4 regions of the Mesorhizobium sp. C264A genome follow, and region 1 is predicted to be linked to each of the others. Evidence: predicted binding sites of a transcription regulator. Region 1 holds the regulator's gene; each other region holds the start of a gene.
The links. The regulator PhoB, encoded in region 1, activates phosphate uptake and scavenging genes when phosphate is short. The targets are predictions, from matches to a motif close to TGTCATNNANCTGTCAT.
Positions count from the first base shown of each region.

Region 2: phnC (phosphonate ABC transporter ATP-binding protein) is a predicted target of PhoB. The motif match lies at 1,570-1,586, and genes of this name have one in related genera.
Region 3: olsB (l-ornithine N(alpha)-acyltransferase) is a predicted target of PhoB. The motif match lies at 1,629-1,645, and genes of this name have one in related genera.
Region 4: NKL04_RS14925 (LTA synthase family protein) is a predicted target of PhoB. The motif match lies at 1,229-1,245, and genes of this name have one in related genera.

Region 1 is NZ_JAMYVY010000002.1:1,908,584-1,912,116, forward strand. It holds gene pstA (phosphate ABC transporter permease PstA) at 1-469, shown strand, start outside; gene pstB (phosphate ABC transporter ATP-binding protein PstB) at 487-1,311, shown strand; gene phoU (phosphate signaling complex protein PhoU) at 1,352-2,056, shown strand; gene phoB (phosphate regulon transcriptional regulator PhoB) at 2,073-2,762, shown strand; gene NKL04_RS28415 (ROK family protein) at 2,793-3,533, opposite strand, start outside.
Region 2 is NZ_JAMYVY010000002.1:2,192,959-2,196,491, reverse strand. It holds gene phnK (phosphonate C-P lyase system protein PhnK) at 1-1, shown strand, start outside; gene phnL (phosphonate C-P lyase system protein PhnL) at 209-916, shown strand; gene NKL04_RS29770 (DapH/DapD/GlmU-related protein) at 913-1,530, shown strand; gene phnC (phosphonate ABC transporter ATP-binding protein) at 1,661-2,518, shown strand; gene phnD (phosphonate ABC transporter substrate-binding protein) at 2,667-3,533, shown strand, end outside.
Region 3 is NZ_JAMYVY010000002.1:2,261,499-2,265,031, forward strand. It holds gene NKL04_RS30080 (trimeric intracellular cation channel family protein) at 1-582, shown strand, start outside; gene olsB (l-ornithine N(alpha)-acyltransferase) at 690-1,565, opposite strand; gene NKL04_RS30090 (response regulator) at 1,842-3,533, opposite strand, start outside.
Region 4 is NZ_JAMYVY010000001.1:3,013,252-3,016,784, forward strand. It holds gene fabG (3-oxoacyl-[acyl-carrier-protein] reductase) at 1-10, opposite strand, end outside; gene fabD (ACP S-malonyltransferase) at 71-1,018, opposite strand; gene NKL04_RS14925 (LTA synthase family protein) at 1,296-3,224, shown strand.

The DNA of each region.
Region 1 (3,533 bases):
CTTCCTCGGCATGCCGCGCTCGGCTTCCTTCGTCGGCGGCCTGGTGCTGACGCTGATGACGCTGCCGACCATCGTCATCGCCACGCGCGCCGCCCTTGCCGCGGTGCCGCCGTCGATCCGCTCGGCGGCGCTCGGCCTCGGCGCCTCCAAGATGCAGATGGTGTTCCACCACATCCTGCCGCTTGCCGCTCCGGGCATCCTTACCGGCACCATCATCGGCCTGGCGCGTGCGCTCGGCGAGACAGCACCGCTGCTCTTGATCGGCATGGTCGCTTTCGTCGCCGATTATCCGACGACGCCTTTCGATCCGGCGACCGCGCTGCCGGTGCAGATCTATATGTGGGCAAACGAGGCTGAGCGCGCTTTTGTCGAGCGCATGTCCGGCGCCATCATCATCCTGCTCGTCTTCCTCATGGCCATGAACATCACCGCGATCGTGCTTCGGCGCCGGTTCGAGCGGCGCTGGTAGAAAAAAGGCAATTTGGTATGAACATCATGACCGAACAGTCCCTTGAAAATGCAGTGGGCGACAAAATGAACGCCAAGTCGAACGAAGTCATCAAGATGCGCGGCGACAAGGTCGGCGTCTTCTACGGCGAGAAGCAGGCGTTGTTCGACGTCAATCTCGACGTCCGCCAGAACCAGGTGACGGCGCTGATCGGCCCGTCCGGCTGCGGCAAGTCGACCTTCCTGCGCTGCCTCAACCGCATGAACGACACCATCGATTCGGCGCGGGTGACCGGCAAGATCACGCTCGATGAAGACGACATCTACGACAAGAACATCGATGTCGTCGAACTGCGCGCACGCGTCGGCATGGTGTTCCAGAAACCCAATCCGTTCCCGAAGTCGATCTACGAGAACGTCGCCTACGGCCCGCGCATCCATGGGCTGGCCAAGCGCAAGTCCGACATGGACCAGATCGTCGAGCAGAGCCTGAAGAAGGCGGCGATCTGGAACGAGGTCAAGGACCGCCTGCAGGAGCCCGGCACCGGCCTGTCCGGCGGCCAGCAGCAGCGCCTGTGCATCGCGCGCGCCATCGCCGTGTCGCCGGAAGTGATCCTGATGGATGAGCCCTGCTCGGCGCTTGATCCGATCGCCACCGCCCGTGTCGAGGAGCTGATCGACGAACTGCGCCAGAACTACACGATCGTCATCGTCACCCATTCGATGCAGCAGGCGGCGCGCGTGTCGCAGCGCACGGCGATGTTCCATCTCGGCTATCTCGTCGAGGAGGGCGCAACCGACAAGATGTTCACCAACCCCGACGACAAGCGCACCCAAGATTACATTACCGGCCGCTTCGGCTGAACCTTCCGGCGGGTGAATTTCAGGCACGAGGACCAAGATCATGGGTGAACATACCGTCGCCTCCTTCGATGAAGAGCTCGGGCAGATCAGCAAGCTGATCCGCGACATGGGCGATCTGGCAGGCTCGATGGTCAGCGGCTCGACCAGGGCGCTGCTCAATTCGGACAATGCGCTGGCACAGCGTGTCGTTTCCGACGACGCCATCATGGATGCGCGCCAGCGCGAACTGGACGACCGCGCCATCACGCTGATCGCCAAGCGCCAGCCGATGGCCAACGATCTGCGCGCCGTGGTCGGCTCGATCCGCATGGCCGGCGACCTCGAGCGCATCGGCGATCTCGCCAAGAACATCGCCAAACGCGTCGGCACCGTGGGCTTGAGCGTCACGCCGCGCGACCTCTCGCACTCCATCGATGCCATGGCGCAACTGGTGCTGATCCAGGTGCAAGGCGTCGTCGAGGAATATGCCGCCACCGATGCGGCAGCTCTTGCAAAACTCAGGAATGACGACGAGCGCATCGACGTCAAATACACGTCCGTGTTTCGTGAGCTCTTGACCTACATGATGGAAGACCCTCGCAACATCACCGCCTGCACGCATCTCTTGTTCTGCGCCAAGAATCTTGAGCGCATCGGCGATCATGTCACCAACATCGCCGAAAATGCGTATTATGTGCTGACCGGCCAGCAATTGCCCGCCAATCGTCCGAAGCAGGACGAGACGGCGATGGCCACGCCGGCCTGATGAGGGTGAACTGCCTATGATCGCGCCACGCATCATGGTCGTGGAGGACGAGGAGCCACTAGGCGTGCTCCTCCGCTACAACCTCGAATCCGAAGGCTATCAGGTCGAGGTGGTGACACGCGGCGACGAGGCCGAGATCCGCCTGCAGGAAAACGTGCCCGATCTCCTGGTGCTCGACTGGATGGTGCCGGCTGTTTCCGGCATCGAGCTCTGCCGGCGGCTTAGAGTGCGGCCCGAAACCGAGCGGCTGCCGATCATCATGCTGACCGCGCGCGGTGAGGAAAGCGACCGCGTGCGCGGCCTGTCCACCGGTGCCGACGACTATCTGGTCAAGCCATTCTCGACGCCGGAGTTCATGGCGCGCGTGAAAGCGCTGCTGCGCCGCGCCAAGCCGGAAGTGCTGTCGAGCGTGCTCAAGGTCGGCGACATCGTGCTCGATCGAGAATCGCACCGGGTCTACCGCAAGAAGAGCGAGATCAGGCTCGGACCGACCGAGTTCCGGCTGCTCGAATTCATGATGCGCCATCCCGGCCGCGTGTTCTCGCGCAGCCAACTGCTCGACAATGTCTGGGGCGAGACGATCTATATAGACGAGCGAACCGTCGACGTGCATGTCGGGCGGCTGCGCAAGGCCGTCAACAACGGCCGCATGCCGGATGTCATCCGTACCATTCGCGGCGCCGGCTACGCTATTAGGGAAGACTAGGATGCTGCGCGTCGCGCCGTTGCCGGCCATTCAGGCGACATGCTTGCCGGATTTCGCCTGAATGCCCGGCGCGAAAATCTCCTGGTCGACGAAGCCGAGCGCGCGCATGGCGCAGCCTTCGCGGATCAGCGGCAGCTCGTTGGGCTCGGTGTCGAAGGAGATCGATTTCGAGTGCTGGCCGCCGGCGGTCTGGGCGATCGCTTCGCGCAATGCCGGTTCGATCAGGTCGAAGGCGGCGGCGCTGACGCCGACCATGGCGACGGGTGCCGGATCGATCAGAGCAAACAGGCTGCCGAGGCCGAAGCCGAGCGCCTCACCGGCCCTGCGATAGGCTTCGCGCTCCGGGCCATCGGTTTCGCGGGCGCGCGCGGCGAGTGCGCGCATATCAGCGTCGCCGATATCGACCGGCTCGGCATCCTCGCCCATCATTTTGGCGCTGCGCCAGATGGCGTAGTTTCCGGCATAGGCCTCGACGCAGCCGCGCCGCCCGCAGCGGCAGAGCGCGCCGCCCGGACGGTGGATCATGTGGCCGAACTCGCCGCCCGAGGAATGGGTGCCGGTGAACAGTTCGCCTTTCAGCACCAGTCCCATGCCGATGCCGTGCGACAAGAGGATGGCGATAAAGTTGTCGCGGTAGCGCTCGGGCTGGCGCCATTGCAGCGCCACCGCCATCATATTGCAGTCGTTCTCCATGGTGGCCGGAATGCCGAATTCCACTTCCAACATGTCGGCGAAGGCAATGTCGGTCAGTGGCGTGATTGGCGACCACAG
Region 2 (3,533 bases), 280 kb from region 1:
AAGATGGCGCCAAGGCACCCCCCTCTGGCCTGCCGGCCATCTCCCCCTCAAGGGGGGAGATCAGCAGCTTTTATGTCCCGCCCCTTCTACGATGCAGAAGAATGGCGAAGTCGAACGCGACAGCCAATCTCCCCCCTTGAGGGGGAGATGCCTGGCAAGGCAGAGGGGGTGTTGGCCCGCGGACGAACAACGATTGGAGAACCTTCTGATGCCGACGCCCCTCGTTGTTTCCGGCGTCGCCAAAAGCTTCACCATGCATCTGCGCGACGGCATCAGATTGCCGGTTGTCGCCGGCGTCTCATTCTCGATCCGGGCCGGTGAATGCGCCGTGCTCGGCGGGCCTTCCGGCGCCGGCAAAAGCTCGATCCTGAAAATGCTCTATGGCAATTATGCCGTCGATGAAGGCCAGATCATCGTTCAGCATGAGGGCGGCCTGATCGATCTCGCCATCGCCAGCCCGCGCACGGTGCTTTCCGTGCGCCGCCAGACGATCGGCTATGTCAGCCAGTTCCTGCGCACCGTGCCGCGCGTCTCCGCGCTCGACGTGGTCGCCGAGCCGCTGGTCGAACGCGGCGAGGACCGCGAGAGCGCGCGGAAAAAAGCACGCACCTTGCTGGGGCAGCTCAATTTGCCGGAAAAGCTCTGGGCGCTGCCGCCGGCGACTTTCTCGGGCGGTGAGCAGCAGCGCGTCAATATCGCGCGCGGCTTCATCACCGAGCATCCGGTCTTGCTGCTCGACGAGCCGACAGCTTCGCTCGATTCGAAAAACCGCGACGTTGTGGTTGCGTTGATCGCCGCCAAGAAGGCCGGCGGTGTCGCCTTGCTCGGCATCTTCCATGACCCGGATGTGCGTGACGCCGTCGCCGATCGCATCATCGACGTGACCTCTTTCGCCGCCGGAAAAATCGCTGCATGAGCAGGAAACTATCGGAAGCGCCGTTGGTCCACGCCACGGCGCAGGTCGAGAACTCGACATTGGGGCGCTGGACAGAGATCGCCGACCGCAGCCGCGTGTCCGAAAGCATCCTCGGCGACTATTCCTACATCATGCAGGACTGCGTCGTCTGGTGCGCGACCATCGGCAAGTTCTCCAACATAGCCGCCGCCGTGCGCATCAACGCCACAAACCACCCGACCTGGCGGCCGACGCTGCATCACTTCACCTATCGCGCCTCCGACTATTGGGACGACGCCGAGCACGAAACAGAATTCTTCGCCCAGCGCCGCGCCAAACGCGTCTCCATCGGCCACGACACCTGGCTCGGCCACGGCTCGACCATCCTGCCCGGCGTCACCGTCGGCGATGGTGCTGCCGTAGGCGCCGGCGCTGTGGTGTCGAAGGATGTCGCGCCCTACACCATCGTTGGCGGGGTGCCAGCCAAGCCGATCCGCGAGCGTTTCGATCGCCGCACGGCCGAACGCTACCAGGCGCTCGCCTGGTGGGACTGGGACCACGCCAGGCTGCGCGCCGCGCTCGACGATTTTCGCGTACTCGAGGCAGACGCGTTCCTCGAGAAATACGGCGCCTGATCGGGTGCGATCACCCCCACTTGCCGCACGGCTGTGGAGCGTAACAAAACTGACATCGTGATGACATGGCAGGTTCATGTCGCTGCGCTAGGCGAGAACCAGACGATCAATTCAGGTCTGGAACTCTTCGATGTTATCGACCCCTGCCACGCTCGAAATCCGCGGCGTCTCGCGCCGATTTGGCAAGAACACCGCTGTCAGCGCCATCGACCTGTCGATCCCACAGGGCCAGATGGTCGGCATCATCGGTCGTTCCGGCGCCGGCAAATCCACCCTCCTTCGCATGATCAACCGTCTCATCGACCCCAGCCAGGGATCGATTTTTTTTGACGGTGCCGAGGTCTCGCGGCTGCGTGGCTCGCCGCTGCGACGCTGGCAGCGCGACTGCGCCATGATCTTCCAGCAGTTCAACCTGGTGCCGCGCCTCGATGTGCTAACCAATGTGCTGCTCGGCCGTCTCAATCATCGCTCGACCTTTTCCAACCTGCTCGGCATGTTTACCCGCGCCGAATGCGCTGAGGCGATTGCAGCACTCGAGCGCCTCGACATCGCCCGCACCGCACTGCAGCCAGCCGGCACGCTGTCTGGCGGCCAGCAGCAGCGCGTCGCCATTGCCCGCGCCATGATGCAGCAGCCCAAGGTGCTGCTCGCCGATGAGCCGATCGCTTCGCTCGACCCGCTCAACGCCAAGGTGGTGATGGACTCGCTGCAGGACATCAACCTGCGCGAAGGCATCACCGTCGTCACCAATCTGCACACGCTGGACACCGCCCGCACCTATTGCAACCGCATCATCGGCATGGCTGCCGGCAAGATCGTCTTCGACGGTCCGCCGGAAGCGCTCAACCGCGAGGCCGTGCGCCTGGTCTATGGCGCCGACGGCAACGGCGTCGATATCTCCGAGGCCATCACCTCGACCAGCATCGCCTACAAGCAAAAGATCGCCGCATCCGCCAGCCCGCTCGAGCCCGCATTCCCCGGGTACTGATCCATGATCCCGAAAAGTGGATACCGGTTTTCGGAAAAGATCATGGACCAAAACTGAGCCGCACTGGATCGACCGCCCGCGTCAAGGGCACTTGCAAAAATCAAGAACGCTGCCGGCGCGGGGCCGGAACTTACAGGAGAGACATCAAATGTTCAGGAAGATGGTATTCGGCGCCGTTTCGGCTCTCGCCATGGCAACCAGCGCCGCGCATGCGGCCGACCTCAAGGAATTCCGCGTCGGCATCCTCGGCGGAGAGAACGAAACCGACCGCCTGCGCAATTATCAGTGCCTGGCCGATCACCTGAAGACCGAATTCGGCTTCGAAAAGGTCTCGCTGTTCCCCGCCGCCGACTATGACGGCGTCATCCAGGGCCTGCTCGGCGGCACGCTCGACTTCGCCGAACTCGGCGCTTCCGGCTACGCCAGCGTCTACATCAAGGACCCGAAGGCGGTCACCCCGATCCTCACCACCCAGCAGACCGACGGCGCCACCGGCTATTATTCCATCGGCCTGGCGCTGAAGTCTTCGGGCATTACCGACATCAAGTCGGCCAAGGGCAAGAAGCTCGGCTACGCCGATCCGGACTCGACCTCGGGCTACCTGATCCCGCTGACCCAGATCCCGAAGGACACCGGCGCCTCGAACGACGCCTACTTCGCCTCGACCCAGTTCAATGGCGGCCATGAAAACAACATCCTCGCCGTTCGCGACGGCAAGGTCGACGTTGCGGTTGACGATTCCTCCGGCATCGGCGACTTCAAGAACGGCTACACCTCCGGCACCTTCCACAAGGTCACCGCCAAGGGCGCCGTCGACCCCAACGACTTCGTCGAAGTCTGGCGCTCGGGCCTGATCCCGAACGGCCCACTGGTCGTGCGCACCGCGCTCGGCGACGACATGACCGCCAAGCTTGCCGCCTTCTTCACCGACCTGCCGAAGAAGGACAAGGCCTGTTTCGAAGGCGTCGAAGGCGGCGACTTCACCGGTTACGTCCCGGTCAAGCCTGACTTCTAC
Region 3 (3,533 bases), 350 kb from region 1:
ACCGGGGCGTTGGCGGCTTCGCGCAAGCAGCTCGACATTATCGGCTTCCTGTTTCTGGCCAGCGTCACCGGCATTGGCGGCGGCACGCTTCGCGACGTCATCCTCAACCTGCCCGTCTTTTGGGTCGCCAACTCCGGCTATGTGCTGGTTTGCGCGGCGGTTGCGGTGCTGGTCTTCTTCATCGCCCACCGCGTCGAATCCCGCTGGAAATGGCTGCTCTGGCTCGACGCCATCGGATTGGCGGCCTTTTCCGTAATGGGCGCGGCCAAGGGGCTGGCCATCACCGGCTCGCCGGTCGTCTCCGTTGTTATGGGCGTGTTGACCGCCACATTTGGCGGCATCCTGCGCGATCTGCTGGCCGGCGAGCCATCGGTGCTGCTCAGGCCCGAAATCTACGTCACCGCCGCACTCGCGGGCGCCGGCCTCTACACACTTGGCGATCTTGCCGGCCTGCCGCCGCTCGCCTCGGATATCGCCGGCTTCGTCGCGTCTTTCCTGGTGCGCGGCGGCGCGCTGAAATTCGGCTGGACCTTTCCGTCCTACAAGAGCCGCCCGGGACGGCGACCGGAGGATATTCCGTAGGGAGAGGGATTAGGGAATAGGGAATAGGGAATAGGGAATAGTCGGTAGTCAGCAATTCGCGGCAGCCTTCACTACTGCCTACTGCCTACTGCCTACTGCCTACTGCCTCACGCCGCAAAGCGCTGCGCTTCCCCGCCATAATAGTTGACGTAGCGGGCGCCGATTTCCTTGACCGGCATCACCACGAACACATCGACGGTGGAGAACTCACGGTCGATGACGCAGCCGTCGCCGATGCGGGCGCCGACGCGCAGATAGCCCTTGACCAGCGGCGGCATGGCCGCGATCGCCGCCTTGGCGTTGACCGCCTCGATCGGCATCAGATCCATCGAGCAATAGCGGCCGGAGACCGCCCGCACATCCCAGGCGGAGTTGGTCCGGCAGTGATGGGCAAGGTAGGTGAGCGCCTCGGCATGCGCAGCCGGCACCGTGCCAGGGAACGAGGCACAACCGGTCATCACGCCGATCTCATAGTGGTTGATGTAGGCCCAGATGCCTTGCCACAGCGCCTCAATGGTGCGCTTCGAGCGGTATTCCGGCAGCACGCAGGAGCGGCCGAGCTCAAGGAAGCGCTGGCCGGGATGGCGGGCGATCAGCTTGGTCAGTTCGAACTCGCCTTCGGAATAGAAGCCGCCGGCGGTCGCCGCAATCTCTTGCCGCAGCAGGCGGTAAGTGCCGACGATGCGGCGATGCTCGGGGCCGGAGATCGAGGTGTCAAGCACCAGGAGATGGTCGCACAGCGGGTCGAAGCGGTCGGCGTCGCGCCGGTCCTGCGCCTGGAACAGGTCCTTCCTGGCGCCAAGCTCGTCATAAAACACCCGGTAGCGCACTTCCTGCGCGGCGGCGATCTCGGCCTCATTGCGGGCAAGCCGCACTTCGAGATTGCCGATACGGCCCAGCGGTGCGCCTGTTGCGACGGCATCGGCGTTCCGCGCGGCGAGCAAAGCGCCGCCTGCGCTGGGCCGAGTGTCACATTCCGGCATAACTGTATGCACGAGTGATTCTCCTTCGAGCCATCCCTCTTGGCACGGGGATACGGTGTAGGTGCAACAGGATTGTGACAGTACCGTGATACGGCGCGACGGGCAATACTTCGTCGGCTGGCGAAAACCCTCATTCGGCTACCTACGTGACGCGAGGATTGCGCCAGCGTCACCTTGAAGCGCGTCGCGCTGGGACGATTCACGCGACGCGCTTCAAGTCTTTGTTTTGTGCATGTCGTCTTCTCAAAACCGGGGCCATTTTCGAGCGACATGAATTCAGGCGGCCACCTGGCCCTCGACGGCATGGACCAGCGCGTCGGGATCGAGCGGCTTGGTGACAAAGCCGCTGGCGCCATGGGCGAGCACGGTGTGGCGGGTCTTTTCCTGGCTGTCGGCCGAAAGCACCATGATCGGAACCGGCGGCACAGCCATTTCCTCCTCGTGGCGGCGGATGGCGGCGATCGCGTCCAGCCCGTCCATGACCGGCATGTGCAGATCCATCAGCACCACATCGAAGCGGTTTTTCAGCCCGGCTTCGGTCACCGCCTCGACCGCGGCCTTGCCATTGCCGACCACTTTCACGCGATGTCCCGCCTTCAAAAGCGTGGCGCGGGCAAGCATGGCGTTGATGTCGTTGTCTTCGGCGATCAGCACCGACAAGCCTTGCCGGCGCCCGCCATGGACACGAAGGGCGGACACGCCGCTCTTTTCCGGCTTGGGCTGGGGCAAGGCAGGGGCGTGATTGGTCAACAGCACGCGCAGCAGCGTTTCGCCGCGCACCGGCCTTGCCAGGAAGGTGGCGTAGCCGCTGGCGCGGAATTCGCCAAGCATGCCGCGGTCGGTCGGCGCGATCAGCGTGATCGCCTCGCAATCGGCAAAGCCACTCTGGCGCAGGCGCTTGAGCAGTCTGCCGTCGCCGTCCTCCAGGGCCGCGTCGATCAACAGCACATCGCAATGTTCGGCGAAGGGCGTCGCCTGGGAAGCGGTTGCGGCGACGTCGACGGCGCCGCCATGGGCGCGGATGGTGCGGGCGATGGCGTCGGCCTCGACGGCGTTCTTCGACACGATCACGGCGCGCCGGCCGGCCAGGATGTTCTGCCGGTTCTGCGGTGCCTCGGTTGCTCCTGCGGCCGGGATCTCGAAGACGAATTCCGATCCCTCGCCAAGCCGGCTCGACACCGAAATGGCACCGCCCATGGCGGCGACCAGGCGCCTCGATATGGCCAGACCGAGGCCGGCGCCGCCATGGGTGCGGGTCGAGGTGCCGTCGGACTGTTCGAACTCCTCGAAGATGCGCTCCATATCCTCTTCGCGCAGGCCAGGGCCGGTGTCGGCGACGGTGAAGCAGATGCGGTCGCTGGTCTCGGTGCGGGCCCGTGCAACCGAAACCAGCACGCCGCCGGTGTCGGTGAACTTGATCGCATTGCCGATCAGGTTGAGCAGCACCTGCCTGACCCTGCCGGGATCGGCCATGATCATCTGTGGCACGTCGGGCTCGACATGACAGCCGAGGCCGATGTTCTTGGCGAAGGCTTTCGCCGCCATCAGTTCGATGATGTTGTCGGCGATTTCGCGCAGCGATGTCGGCTGCGGCTCCGGGTCGAAACGGCCGGCCTCTATCTTGGAATAGTCGAGCAAATCCTCGATGAGCGCCAAAAGGGCGCTGGCCGAGGTCGAGACGGCGCCGACATAGGTGCGCTGCTCGGGCGACAGATTGGTGTCAGCCAGAAGCTTGGCCATGCCCATGATGCCGTTCATCGGCGTGCGGATCTCATGGCTGACGGTGGCGAGGAAGCGCGACTTGGCCTGGCTGGCATATTCGGCGCGCTCACGCGCGGTGATCAACGAGGATTCGGCGCGCTTGCGGGCGGTGATGTCACGGGCAATCGCCCGGTGCGAGACGGCGCCGCTATCCTTGTCGCGCACCGACAGTTCGATCCATGAGAACCAGCGCGGACCGTTCGGGGT
Region 4 (3,533 bases), on a different contig from region 1:
GTTCGAACATTTTCGTCTCCTGATCTTAAGAGAACACCCTTCCCACGGGAGGGGTTGAATCGCCAGTGGATTATGCAAGCGCGGCCAGCGCCGCCTCGACTTCGGCCGGCGTGCCGACGGCCGATGTGGCGATGTCGCGGTTGATCCGCCGCGCCAGGCCGGAAAGCACCTTGCCGGCGCCGATCTCATAGAGCGTGGCGACGCCATTGGCGCCGAACCACTCCACCGTTTCGCGCCAGCGCACGCGCCCGGTGATCTGCTCGACCAGGCGGCGCGCGATCTCGTCGGGGTCGCTGGTCGGGGCTACAGTGACGTTGGAGACGACGGGCACGACCGGTGCATTCTTGGTCACGCCGGCCAGCGCCTCGCGCATGACATCGGCCGCCGGCGCCATCAGCGCCGAATGGAAGGGTGCGGAGACCTGCAGCATCAGCGCCCGCTTGGCGCCCTTTTCGGTGCACAGTTTCGCGGCGAGTTCCACCGCCGCCCTGGCGCCGGAGATCACCAGCTGGCCGCCGCCATTGTCGTTGGCGATCTGGCAGACCTTGCCGGATCCCGTTGCGGCCTCGGTGCAAGCGGCTTCGACGTCGGGCTGTTCCAGTCCGATGATCGCCGCCATGGCGCCCTCGCCGGCCGGCACCGCCGCCTGCATGGCGTTGCCGCGGATGCGCAGCAGCCGGGCAGCATCGGCGACCGAAACGAAACCGGCCGCGGCAAGGGCGGAATATTCGCCGAGCGAATGACCGGCAACGTAGGCAACCTTGTCCTTCAGCGAAAAGCCGCGCGCTTCCAGCGAGCGGATTCCCGCCAGCGAGACCGCCATCAGCGCCGGCTGGGCATTGGCAGTCAGGGTCAGCGCCTCTTCCGGGCCTTCCCAGATCAGTTTCGACAGCTTTTCGCCCAGCGCATCATCGACTTCCTCGAACACCCTGCGTGCCTCGGGGAAGGCGTCGGCGAGGTCCTTGCCCATGCCGACAGCCTGGCTGCCCTGTCCCGGAAAGGTGAATGCGACGGCCATTTGGGCGCTCTCCAGCGGCTGATTTTTACTGCCTGTGACGCAAGGCGGACCGCCAAGTCAAGCCCGGAGGGGGTATTTCGGCTCTCGCTTGAACCGGAGCTGACCCCGAGTCCCTGTTCCCAAAGGCTTTTTGCCGATCACACCTGATGAAAACCGCTCACGAATCGTTTGCTGGCTCTTCTTATTTTCGCCACAGGCGCTAGCTTTTGCATGACAGTTCTATGACAGAACGGTGGCGCGAGTGGAAATACGCGTTGCTTGGGCCGGGGGAAGAGACGTGGCTAGGATCAGGAAGGGCGCGGCCGTACCCGCGCCACAGTTCTTGGAAGACGATCCGTCCACCGGCTACCTGCCGGGGCGCAGATGGCCGGTCATCCGCTACGGTCTGGTCACGCTGCTTGCCTCCGCCATCCTGGTGTTCGCCATCGAATGGATCGTGCGCGGCGACTTCTTCGGCACGGTCGACTTCTTCCTGCAGCCATTCAAGCCGGGCTGGACCACCATCATTGTCTTTGCATTGGTGCTGATGGGACTGGACGCCGTGCTTGGCCGCAGTCACCAGAGCCTGATGATCGTGGCGCCGCTGACGCTGGCGCTGGCCTTTGTCGGGCATCAGAAGTCGCATTATCTCGGCGATCCGCTCTACCCAACCGATTTTCTTTATTCGCGCCAGATCATGGCACTGATGCCGCTCCTGGTGCGCGAACGGCCTTGGACGGCGCTCGCCATGGCGGTCGGCATCGTCGCCGGCCTGTCGCTGCTGATCTATGGCTGGCGGTTGTGGCGCCGCAAGGTTCCGATCCTCAGCCGCAAAGGGCGGCTGGCGCGGCTGACGCTGGCAGTGCCGCTGCTCGCCTTCTTCGTCTCAATCATGGACTACGCCACCTTCTCGTGGACCCGCGACCGGCTGCAGATCATCCCGATCATGTGGGACCAGAAGGAGAACTACGCCTCCAACGGGTTTGCGCTGGCCTTCGCGCTCAACGTGCCGATGGCGCATGTCTCGGCGCCGGCGGGCTATTCCGACAAGGCGATCGACGCGATCGACAGGCCTGCTGTGGCGGCCTCGGTACCGGATGAGAAACCCGACATCATCGTGGTGATGAGCGAATCTTTCTGGGATCCGACCAAGCTGCCCGGCGTCACAATCACGCCTGACCCGATCCCCAATGTGCGGGCGCTGCGTTCCGGCTATATGTTTTCGCCGGAATTCGGCGGCATGACCGCCAACATCGAATTCGAGGCGCTGACCGGCTTTTCCAATGCCTTCCTGCCGGCGGGCTCGATCCCCTACCAGCAATATGTGCGCACACCGACGCCGTCGCTGGCGACCTTCCTGAAAAGCGAGGGATACCGGGCGCGCGCCATCCATCCGGGCACCAACTGGTTCTGGAACAGGGGCGCCGTCTATGCCGATTTCGGCTTCAACGATTTCCGCTCGGAAGAGACGCTGCCGCCACTGGAAAAGCGCGGGCCGCTGGCTTCCGATGCGTCGATGACCGACGAGATCATCGCAGAGGCCGACGCCAGCGAGCGGCCGGTGTTCTTCTTCGCCGTCAGCCTGCAGAACCACGGTCCCTACGAGCCGTACCGCTATTACAATCCGACCCACAAGGTCGCGGCACCGATCAGCACATGGGCGCGGGAATCGCTGCTCAGCTACGCCGAAGGCTCCGCCGATGCCGACCGTGGCCTCGAACGATTGATCGAATGGGCGAAGAAGCGCGAGCGGCCGACGGTCATCGCCTTCTTCGGCGACCATCTGCCGCCGCTCGGCCCCGTCTATGTCGAAACCGGTTACCTGAAGGACAATGTCGCGCCGCGCAAGGAACCGACGCCGGAGGCGGCACTGGAGCATCATCAGACGCCGCTGGTCATCTGGTCTAACCGCACCGGTCCGGCGCAGGATATGGGCGCGGTGAGCCCGGCCTTCCTGCCCTACCACATCCTGACAACGGCCGGGATCACGCACCCCTACTACACCGGCTTCCTGGGCGCGCTGCGCGAACGCTATCGCGTCGTCGACCGCAATCTGCTTTTGACACCGTCAGGTGAGGCCACGCCGGACTGGGCGCGGCAGAAGGACGTTGATCCGGCGATCAACGACTTCCGCCTGCTGCAATACGACATGATGTTCGGCAAGCGTAAGGCGGCTCCGGACTTCTTCCCCGAAACGATCAACGGTGGTACCCCGCATACGAGTTGATGCCTGGTATTTTTCCAACCCTGCGACGCCAGGACGCTGTCCGGAGCATGCGTTACCCTTGCCTTCCAGCCAATTTGCTTTATAGACGCCCGCAATCTGCCGGTCCTTGCTGGGGGCTGAACGGAGGGCCGGAGGTTTTACCCAAAACCTTCGTGTGAAGCCAGAAGCGCTTCCGCCTCCCGTGTCTCCGCTCTCGACCGTCTCGAAATGCTCCTTTCTTCCCCGCCCCCTCGGGATCAGCGGGTCAGAGAAGTTGCAGAGGCTTTTGCCGCGAGGATCCGGGAGAGAAACGAAGAAAGGCACTGAACC